Regions from separate parts of the Ruegeria marisflavi genome, predicted to be linked through region 2. Evidence: riboswitches for the same ligand, from Rfam matches in the RefSeq annotation. Region 2 holds a riboswitch; the other holds the start of a gene.
The links. Region 2 has a riboswitch for cobalamin ahead of OEZ49_RS06370 (hypothetical protein). Riboswitches for the same ligand answer to the same signal wherever they lie in the genome.

Region 1 (4,985 bases), on a different contig from region 2:
GGCCCTGTAAAAGGTGACCAGAATGCGCGGGGCGTCGCCCCCGAACACGGTCTCGGGCGCGATCACGCCGCGCTCGGGGCACCAGAAACCGCATTCCGGCAGCACCTTTGACCCGATCACCGGCCCGGCATAAAGCCCGGTCGCCAGCGCCATCTGCGCCAGTGCGGCCTGCGCGGCCACTTCGCCGCCGGTATCGCAGAGATGTTGCAGCCGCCGCAGGGTAGACACAGGCAGGGTTGAATAGGCGTCAAGCCGCGTATCCTCGCGCCCATCGGCCGGCAGAACCGCCACCGCCAGCCCCTTTTCCTGCGCCAGCGCCAGCACCTGTTGCAGCCCATAGGCCCAATAGGGCACGCCGCCAATCAGCCGGATCAGAATGCCCTTGGCCCCCGACAGCGTGTTTTCCACATAGGTATCGACCGAGAGCGGATGTTTCAGCGCCGTCAGGTTGGCCAGGCGTAGGGTGGGCATTCTGCCCACCGCCCCGCCACCACGATGCCAGCCCGCCGCAAAAGCCCCCAGGTCACTGTCCGAGAACGACAACACCACCAGATCGGCCGGGCTTTGGCCCAGGTCGGTCGGGGTCTCGGTCTCTTCCAGCCCGTGGCTTTCGCGGAAAACGACATGCATGGCGCGCGCTTACTCCGCAGGCTCGGAAACGCCGGTCAGGATGGCGTTGATCGCCGCCGGGTCGATGTCGTGATGTTCGGCGATCACCACCATGCGCGAGCGGCGCTCCTCGCCCGGGTGCCAGGGACGGTCATACTGGTGACGCACCCGTGCACCCACCGCTTGCACCAGCAGGCGCATCGGCTTGCCCGCAACCGCGGCATAGCCCTTGACCCGCAGGATGTTCAGCTCGTTGGCCAGCCGCTCGATCCGCGCGACCAGTTCGGCCGGGTCGGACTGTTCGGGCAGTTCCACCACGATGCTTTCGAAATCGTCATGTTCGTGGTCGTCATGGCCGTCGTGATGGCTGGGACGGGCATCCATGTCATCCTCAGCGGCAGCGCCAAGGCCCAGGATAACGCGCACATCAACGGCGCCCTCGGCCACTTCGACCACCGGCAGCGGGCGTGGCGCCTCGGCGGCGATCACCTCGCGCGCACGGGCCACGCCCTCGGGGCCGGCCAGATCGGGCTTGGTCAGCAGGATGATGTCGGCGCAGCTGATCTGATCCTCGAACACCTCGGACAGGGGCGTTTCATGGTCGATCGAGTCATCCGCCAGACGCTGGGCATCCACCGCCGCCACATTGGGCGCGAACCGGCCCGCCGCCACCGCCTCGGCATCGGCCAGCGCGATCACGCCGTCCACGGTGATCTTGGACCGGATATCGGGCCAGTCGAACGCCTTCAAGAGCGGCTTCGGCAGCGCCAGGCCCGAGGTTTCGATCAGGATGTGATCGGGGCGCGGCTCCAGCGCCATCAGCGCCTCGATGGTGGGGATGAAATCATCGGCCACGGTGCAGCAGATGCAGCCATTGGCCAGTTCCATGATGTTTTCCGCGGGGCATTCGGGGATGGCGCAGCTTTTCAGGATCTCGCCATCAACGCCAACATCGCCAAATTCGTTGACCACCACGGCCAGCCGCTTGCCCTGCGGGTTCTGCATCAGGTGGCGGATCAGCGTGGTCTTGCCCGAGCCGAGAAAGCCGGTGATCACGGTAACGGGAAGTTTTTCAAGGGTGCTCATGGCTCAGGCTCCGATCGGGGGGATGCGCGCGGCGCAGTTCTTGCGAAAGTGGACGGGGCGCTCGCGCCAGGGGACGAGCCCGTCAGCGGTTGCGTGATACTTGGTGACGCCTTCGACGATGGTGGCCACGTCATCGGCCTCGTTGAGGTTTTCGTAGACAAAGGTCCAGCGCGCCGGACCGCCGCGCAGCACGATGGAGCAGCCCTGATCGCAATTGGACAGACATTCGACCGGTTTTAGGATGACCCCTTCGGGCAACTCGGCCGCGCTCAGCGCGCGGTGCAACAGGGCGCCGGGGCGCTGGGCATCGTCCTCGACCGGCAATCCACGGCGGCAGGTCGTACAGACCAGCAGTTCGACTGGTGCAGCTTCGGTCACGTCTCTCATCCCCCCTCGTCAGGTGCGGGGGACGGGGTTTGCGCGGGCCACGCTCTCGGACATGGACCCGACACCGGAACACCCCGTCCGGTCTTGTCTTCGGGCGTTGGCAGGTCTCCCGGCTTGCGGATGTCAGGGTCTTGCCCTGTCGGGCGTCCCGCCTTCCCGGCCTTTCGGCCAGTGGCTTGGGCACCCTCTCCGGTCACGGTCGCGGGGGCGGCTGCGCTTGACGCCCGGCCTCTTGGCCGGTCCGCTGGCACATTCCCTTTTCATCCGGTTTCCCGGACACCAACAGCAGGCACATGCGGCAAGCGCGGGGGACTTGTCAAGCGCGCCGGACCGGGGGACACTGGGCTTTGCAGAAAAGCGACCGCTGGGGATCACCCAGCGGCATCCGCCCCGGCCCGCGTCCGCAGCCACGATAGAAAGAGCTGCGCCCGAGCCGGGGATGCGGCCGCCCGGGGCGGCCGGATCAGGTAATGCGACTGGGAAAAAGGAATCGGTTCGCCCGCCAGGCGCAACGGTATGCCCTGCGCGATGGCATTGCGGGCAAAGCGGGTCAGGATGGTGGCATAGCCCGCCCCTGCCAGCACCAACTGGATGGCCGAGACCGTGGTATCCACCGAAAACAGCGCCGCACGCTCCGCCGGTGGCAGCCCCTGTGCCTCGAACCAGCGCGCCCAGTTGTCTTCGTACCCAAGGATGTGGATCTGCGGCGCGGCGCGCAGCGCCTCGGGCGACAGGTGCGGCCCGTCGGCGCGGCCGATCGGCACGATGGTCTCGTCGCACAACTTTTCGGCCAGCAGTCCGGGCCAGTCGCCGTGACCCAGGCGGATGTCCAGATCGACATCCTCGTTTTCGGGTCCGTCGCCCCAGATGTTCGACACCAGCCGCACCGGGATATCCGGATAGGCCGCCGCAAACGCGGGCAGTTCCGTGGCAATCCAGTAGGTCGCGGTTGAGATCGGCGCGCGAATTCGCAGGGTCTGACGGGTCGCAGGCCCGAACAGGCTGTTGGTGGACAGGGCGATATCGGCCAGCGCCCGGCGTACGGTCAGCGCATAGGATTGCCCCAGCTCGGTCAGCCCCAGCCGCCGGGCCGCGCGCGAGAACAGTCGCTCGCCCAGTTCGGCCTCGAGCGAGCGGATATGCAGCGACACTGCGGTCTGGGTCAGCCCAAGCTCTCGCGCGGCTTCGGTGAAATTGAGATGCCGGGCGGCGGCCTCGAATGTCCGCAGCCAGGTCGGATTAGGCAGCCTGTCCAAATAGGTTCCTCCACTGTCCCTTCGCGCGCCGCCCAGAAAATTTCAAATTTTCTGGACCAAAATTCTGTTCAGAATTTTGTCAGTTTCCGAGGTCAGGTCAATTATCACAAAAATATTTTTGGTATTTTTCCCGTTATTATTCGTTTCTGTTGGTGCCTCTCTCAGCAGATACTGCGCCCGAAACAAATCATCCGGGGTGTTTCCCCGCTGGGAGGACAATATGAAAGTAGGGTTCATCGGACTGGGCAATGTGGGTGGCAAGCTCTCGGGCTCGCTCCTGCGCAATGGCGTCGATCTGACGGTGCATGATCTAAATTCCGATCTCGTCGAGGGGTTCGTGTCCCGTGGCGCCCAGGCCGCCCAAGGTCCGGCGCAGATGATGCGCGATTGCGACGTGGTGATCACCTGCCTGCCGTCGCCCGCCGCCAGTGCTGCGGTGATGCAAGAGATGCTGCCCGAGGTGAAGGACGGCAAGATCTGGCTCGAGATGTCGACCACCGACGAGGCCGAGGTGAAGCGTCTCGGTGCGCAGGTGATCGAACGGGGCGGCGCCGCCGTCGACTGCCCGGTTTCGGGGGGGTGCCACCGGGCCGATACCGGCAATATCTCGATCTTTGCGGGCTGCGACCGCGCCACCTTTGAACGCATCCTGCCCTTCCTCACCATCATGGGCCGCCGCATCCTGCACACCGGCCCGCTTGGCTCTGCCTCGGTGCTCAAGGTGATGACCAATTACCTCGCGACCGCCAACCTGCTGACCTGCTGCGAGGCGCTTGTGACGATGAAGGCCGCAGGAATGGACATGAACACCACCTATGAGGCGATCAAGATCAGTTCCGGCACCTCCTTCGTGCATGAAACCGAAAGCCAGGTGATCCTGAACGGCAGCCGCGACATCAACTTCACCATGGATCTGGTGAAAAAGGATATCGGCCTGTTCCAGACCATCGCCGACCGCGCTGGCGTGCCGCTGGAAATCTCACCGCTGATGATCGAGATCTTCAACGACGGCATCCGCCGCTATGGCGAGCGGGCGCAGTCCGACGATATCATCCGCCGCCTCGAAGAGGCGACCGGCCTGTCGATCCTGGCCCCCGGCTTCCCGGCCGAGATGGTCGATGACGAACCGGAGGAACCCGGTTACGAGGTCGTGCCGCAAGGAGCCGAATTGCGCGCTGCCGAATGACGGCGGCACCCGGACAAGGCCGCGCCGCCCGCATGTTGATCGGGCGGCGCGACCGATGGCACGTCATTGATTGACGGATCAATATAAAAAACCTAGCCTTTCCCCAGACGTCGGTCGCGGGGCAAGGGAGGGTGCATGCCGAAAACTGGAATGGAGCCGATCCGGCGCGACGCCATCGTCAAGGCGACGATCGCCGAGCTAGGCGTCCAGAAAAGCCTCGACGTGACAGTCAGTCAGATCGCCAAGCGGGCGGGGATATCCAGCGCGCTGGCGCATCACTATTTCGGCGGCAAGGACCAGATCTTTCTGGCCGCCATGCGCCATATCCTGACAGAGTTTGGCGATGAGGCCCGCAGCGAACTGCAAAACAGCCCGACCGAACGGCGGCCGCATGCCATTGTGCGCGCCTGTTTCGCGCATTCCTGCTTTACCCCGGATGTGATTGCCGCCTGGATGACCTT
Region 2 (4,985 bases):
CATTCCCATCCGGGCCGATACAGTTCATTCCCTTGGCGATGATCCGCGCGGTGGTCGTCTTGCCGGTGCCCCGGATGCCGGTCATGATAAAGGCCTGCGCGATCCGGTCGGCGGCAAAGGCGTTTTTCAGCGTCCGCACCATCGCGTCCTGCCCCACCAGATCGGCAAAGGTCTCGGGCCGGTACTTGCGGGCCAGCACCTGATAGGGGGTCGGAGACGCGTCGGACATTGGCAGCTTTCATCGGGACTGGATTCTATGTGCGCAGACGGTACCGGGCGGCGCGGCGAAGGTCCACCGCTTGCGTGATTGTTTCCCTTGCGTGCATTGATCGGACCCATCCGGGCATCAATGCCCCTCTTGTTCCCATTGACCGACTCTGTGGGCGGTTCTACGACTCGCGGTAACAGGGTTATCTTGTAGAGGTATCTGATTATGCTGGGAATCCTTGCGCTGGTTGGGCTCGGTGTCGGCCTGACCGCGCTGTTGCTGAACGATGGCGATGACGTTGATGCAGCCGTCGCCGCCGGTCCCCGCATCACCTCCGACGACGACAACCTGGTCTTTGACCAGGGTTTCCGCCCCGGCATCGCCGAGGGCCTCACCGATCTGGTAGCAGAAGGCGAGATAACCCAGGCCGAGGCCGAGGCGATCCTTGGAGATATCGACTTCGTCTCTGGCACCCAGAACCTGGACACCCGCGCGGGCGACGATGTGGTGGTGCTGCTTCAGGGCGACAACAGGATCGAGACCGGCGATGGCGACGACATGGTTCTGTCCGGGACCGGCGCGGATAACGTCAATCTGGGATCGGGCGACGATGTCTATGGTACCGACACGCGCGTGATCCACCGGGACGATGATGAACAGAGCTTTCCCGATCCCGAGGATGCCATTTCCGTCGGCAACGCGCCGGTGCGCGGCGACGATCTGGAACAGGGCAATGACACGATCGCGGGCGGCACGGGCGACGATGCGATTTCTGACAATTTTGGTCGCAACCTGATCAATGGCCAGCAGGGCGACGATTTCATCATTTCCGTGGATGATGCCAGCGATCAAGGCACGGCGGATACCGTCAGGGGCGGCGTTGGCCAGGACATTCTGGTGGTGGATCAGGGCGATCATGTCACCACTGGCGATGGCGCCGACCAAGTGGTGATCGAGACCTATAACGACGTTGTGGATGGCTATGATCTGATCACGATCACAGATTTCATCGCCGGACAGGATGCGCTGACTGTACAAGGTAACGTCGACCTGTTGCGCCCGGCGCCGGACGGGACCTCGCCGGTCAGCCTGCAAAAGCTTGAGGACGACGGTGGAACCCTTGTCCTGATCAACGGGATCCCGATCGCGCATCTGTTGGGCGTGCAGGGGATGAGCCCAGGTCAGATCGAGGTGCACATCGACAACCGGTGACACACCCTGCGGCTGTTTTCCCGCGCCAGGGTATCCGGGCTTGCGATGCGGCCATGTCCAAGGGCATTCTACCGCCGGGGCGCACTGGGCATGCCCCATGGCGCGGTATGTTCGGGAGGGAGGACCGCAGATGGCGCAGCTGGTGCTTTATGCGCTGCAAGTCGGCGGCGGCACGTTGGCGATCTGCCAGTTGCCCGGCCGGTCCGGCGATTATGCGGGCGATCTGGATCTGATCGCATCCTGGGCACCGGGGCTGGTCATCTCGATGACCACCGAGATCGAGATGATGCAACACGGCGCGCACAACTTCGGCGCCGATATCCAGAGCCGCGCCAGCCGATGGGTTCACTTGCCGGTCCAAGATTTTGGAACCCCCAGCCGCGAGATCGAGGCGAAATGGGCCACGGCCAGCGCCTCGGCCCGCCACGCGCTGCGCGGCGGCGGGCGTGTCATGATCCATTGCATGGGCGGTTGCGGGCGCTCGGGCATGGCTGCCTTGCGGCTGATGATCGAGACCGGAGAAAACCCGGACGCCGCGCTGAAACACCTGCGCGCCGTCCGTGCCTGCGCTGTCGAAACCGACGAACAGATGGCCTGGGCCAAAGCCGGTCGCACTGTCAGCTAAAGACGCGGCGCTCCGCTTCTGTGGCAGCGCCGGTTCTGGCCTGGGATGGCGCGATCCGCCGGGCCTCTGCCATGGCACAGGGAAGCGGCCTGTTGTCCTTGACGATGATCTGCCCGCCCGGCGCCATCAGCGCATCTGCCAGCCGGTCGAACCAGCCGAAATCAGCCATCTCACCGGTGCCGCAAAAGATGCGGATACGGCTGTGCGAGGCGGAATAGAGCGCCTGACACCCGTCGCCACAGGCGGCCAGCGCGCATTCGCCTTCGATCTCGAAATCCTGCCCGGTGACGGGTTCCGCCTTTTGCATGGCCCGGGCCAAGTTCAAAACCAGCGCCGACAAGGCCGGACACGGCTTGCCCGTGCGTCGGCACAGGGTAACAGAAAATTGGTGGGTCTCGGTCGTCCAGATCATCAGCGCCCTCCGCGCAAGGGGGAGGGGTGATGGAGAGACGGCCGACAAAGGCGCTTCTGTCCCTCCCGGACACCCCGCCCGGGTTCGAGTAACAATGCTGATGGCAGGTCTCCTGACTCGCGGGTCGCAGCTTTGCCGACCTTCCCGGCCTTGCGGCCAGTGGCATTTCGGCTTCGCTCTCCGCCTACAGTTGCGGGGGCAGTCCCGGTATTGGCCCTCTGTTGCCAGATGACCGCACCGTGTTCCCTTTTCATCCCGAGTCGATTACGGCCCGGGAACCATCACGCCAGCGGTAGCGTTTGTACGGTGCAGGTGTCAAGCTACGGTATCCGGTCCAGGATTTTTCCCCCTGCGACCGGTTGCGGATACCCGTATCGGATAGTCAGGCTTCAAGGGGTGATCGTCATGCGGCTAAGAGGCGTGCGCGGCAGCAGGAATGTCGAGGATCGCCGCGCGCAGCGCGGCCGCGGCGGCATGGCCATCGGCGGGCGCGGGCTGGGTATCGGCGGGGTCCTGCTGCTTTTGGTGATCGGCGCCTTTACCGGCATCGACGTCACCCCGTTTCTCACCGAACAGCCGGGCCCGAGCCAGAGCGCACCCAAGGAACTGACCGCCGAAGAGCGGCAGGCGGGCGAATTCGTCTCGCGCGTATTGGCCACGACCGAGGATGTCTGGGGCACCGTGTTCCGCGATCAGTTGGGCCGCGACTACATCCCGCCGACGCTGGTGCTGTTCTCCCAAGTGACGTCCAGCCCCTGTGGCGGCGCCTCGGGCGCGACCGGGCCATTCTACTGCCCCGCCGACCAAAAGGCTTATCTCGACACCGATTTCTTTACCACCCTGGCCCGGCGTCTCCAGGCGGGCGGCGATTTTGCCGCCGCCTATGTGATCGCCCACGAAGTGGCCCATCACGTGCAGAACCAGCTGGGTATTCTGGGCCAGGTGGATCAGGCCCGGCGGCAATCCTCGCAGGTCGAGGCCAACGCACTGACCGTGCGGCTGGAATTGCAGGCCGATTGCCTGTCGGGGGTCTGGGCGCGCTCGGTTCAGGGTCTGATGGAACGTGGCGATCTGGAGGAAGCGCTGAACGCTGCCCGGATGATCGGCGACGACCGGCTGCAACGGCAGGCGGGCCGGGTCCCGCAACCGCATACATTCACCCACGGCACCTCGGCACAGCGGGCATCCTGGTTCGAACGCGGCTTTGATAGTGGCCGGGTCGCCAGCTGCGACACGTTCAGCACCAACCGTCTCTAATCCGCGCGCGGCAGCATCTCGGGCAAACGGCGCAGCACGTCCGAGGATTGCCGGGCGCGGGCCAGCATCCAGCCACCTTGCAGCAGGATGAACATGGTCTCGGCGGTCTTTTGCGGATCACCCAGACCAAAGCGTCTGGCGTGATGCGCGCCCTCGGTAATCCAGCCTTCGAACAGGTGGCGGGCATGGGCGCGAAACGCGGCATTATCCGGGCCTTCGAACAGGGTCGACGAGATCGGGCAGCCATCCCACTGACCCGATTTGTCGAACAGTTTTGCAACCTTGCCACACAACACCTGCATCCCGGCATGAAAGCTCTCGGCCGGTTCGAACGAGGCCGCGATCAGCCGCAGCATTTGATCCGAGGCCCAGGTCGCCGACGCCAGCGCCAGGTCGGACTTGCCGTTCGGAAAGTGGTGATAGAGCGAGCCCTTGGGCGCCTCGGCCTCGGTCAGCAGCTCGGACAATCCAACACCGTGATACCCCCGGCGCTGGAACAGCTGGGCGGCGGTGCGGATCAGGCGATCTTTGGTCGGAAGCGGACGTTGGGTCATTTGACGGGGATATTGACAGCTCTAGACCGATTGGTCCAGACATGGGAAATAGACCAATCGGTCTAGGAAATCTGGAGGTCTAAATGCTGGATATGCAGACATCTGTCGGGGTCGAAGATTTTCATTTTCCATCCGGATCGGCGCAGCTTTCGGCGCGGCTCTATCTCCCGGCGGGTACGCCCCGGGTTGCAGTTGTGATCAACAGCGCCACCGGGGTGCCGCGCGAGTATTACCAGCATTTCGCCACCTGGCTGGCGACCGAACGGGGTATGGCCTGCCTGACCTATGATTATCGCGATTTCGGCCATTCGCTGACCGGGCCGCTTGCGGCCTCGACTGCCACCATGTCCGACTGGGCACTCATTGACATGCCCGCCGCCTATGCCGAGATGCAACGCCGGTTTCCCGATCTGCCGCTCTGGGTGATCGGCCATTCTGTCGGCGCCATGCTGGGGCCGCTGCAACCGGGGATTGAGCCCATCGCGCGCATGATCTGCGTCTGTTCCGGGCTGGTGCATCATTCGGATCACCCCTGGCCCTATCAGGCGCTGGCGCGGCTGTTCTGGTTCGGCCACGCACCGCTGCTGGTCAAGACATTGGGCTATCTGCCGGGCCGCGCGATCGGTTTTGGGACTGACCTGCCGCCCGGCGTCTATTGGGAATGGCGGCGCTGGTGCACCACGCCCGGCGCCTATCTGCCTGAAACCGGCCACCGCC

Region 1: linked by a shared signal. The riboswitch ahead of OEZ49_RS14725 (DUF1636 domain-containing protein) and the one ahead of OEZ49_RS06370 (hypothetical protein) in region 2 are both predicted to bind cobalamin.

The regions. Positions count from the first base shown of each region.
Region 1 covers NZ_JAOVQN010000015.1:31,278-36,262, reverse strand. Annotated here, with positions in the region: gene cobN (cobaltochelatase subunit CobN) at 1-630, opposite strand, end outside; gene cobW (cobalamin biosynthesis protein CobW) at 640-1,695, opposite strand; gene OEZ49_RS14725 (DUF1636 domain-containing protein) at 1,699-2,082, opposite strand; cobalamin riboswitch at 2,165-2,381, opposite strand; gene OEZ49_RS14720 (LysR substrate-binding domain-containing protein) at 2,454-3,338, opposite strand; gene OEZ49_RS14715 (NAD(P)-dependent oxidoreductase) at 3,559-4,524, shown strand; gene betI (choline-binding transcriptional repressor BetI) at 4,660-4,985, shown strand, end outside.
Region 2 covers NZ_JAOVQN010000004.1:206,313-211,297, reverse strand. Annotated here, with positions in the region: gene OEZ49_RS06385 (DNA polymerase III subunit gamma/tau) at 1-229, opposite strand, end outside; gene OEZ49_RS06380 (calcium-binding protein) at 434-1,420, shown strand; gene OEZ49_RS06375 (protein-tyrosine phosphatase family protein) at 1,551-2,045, shown strand; gene OEZ49_RS06370 (hypothetical protein) at 2,038-2,457, opposite strand; cobalamin riboswitch at 2,543-2,755, opposite strand; gene ypfJ (KPN_02809 family neutral zinc metallopeptidase) at 2,863-3,714, shown strand; gene OEZ49_RS06360 (TetR/AcrR family transcriptional regulator) at 3,711-4,268, opposite strand; gene OEZ49_RS06355 (alpha/beta hydrolase family protein) at 4,352-4,985, shown strand, end outside.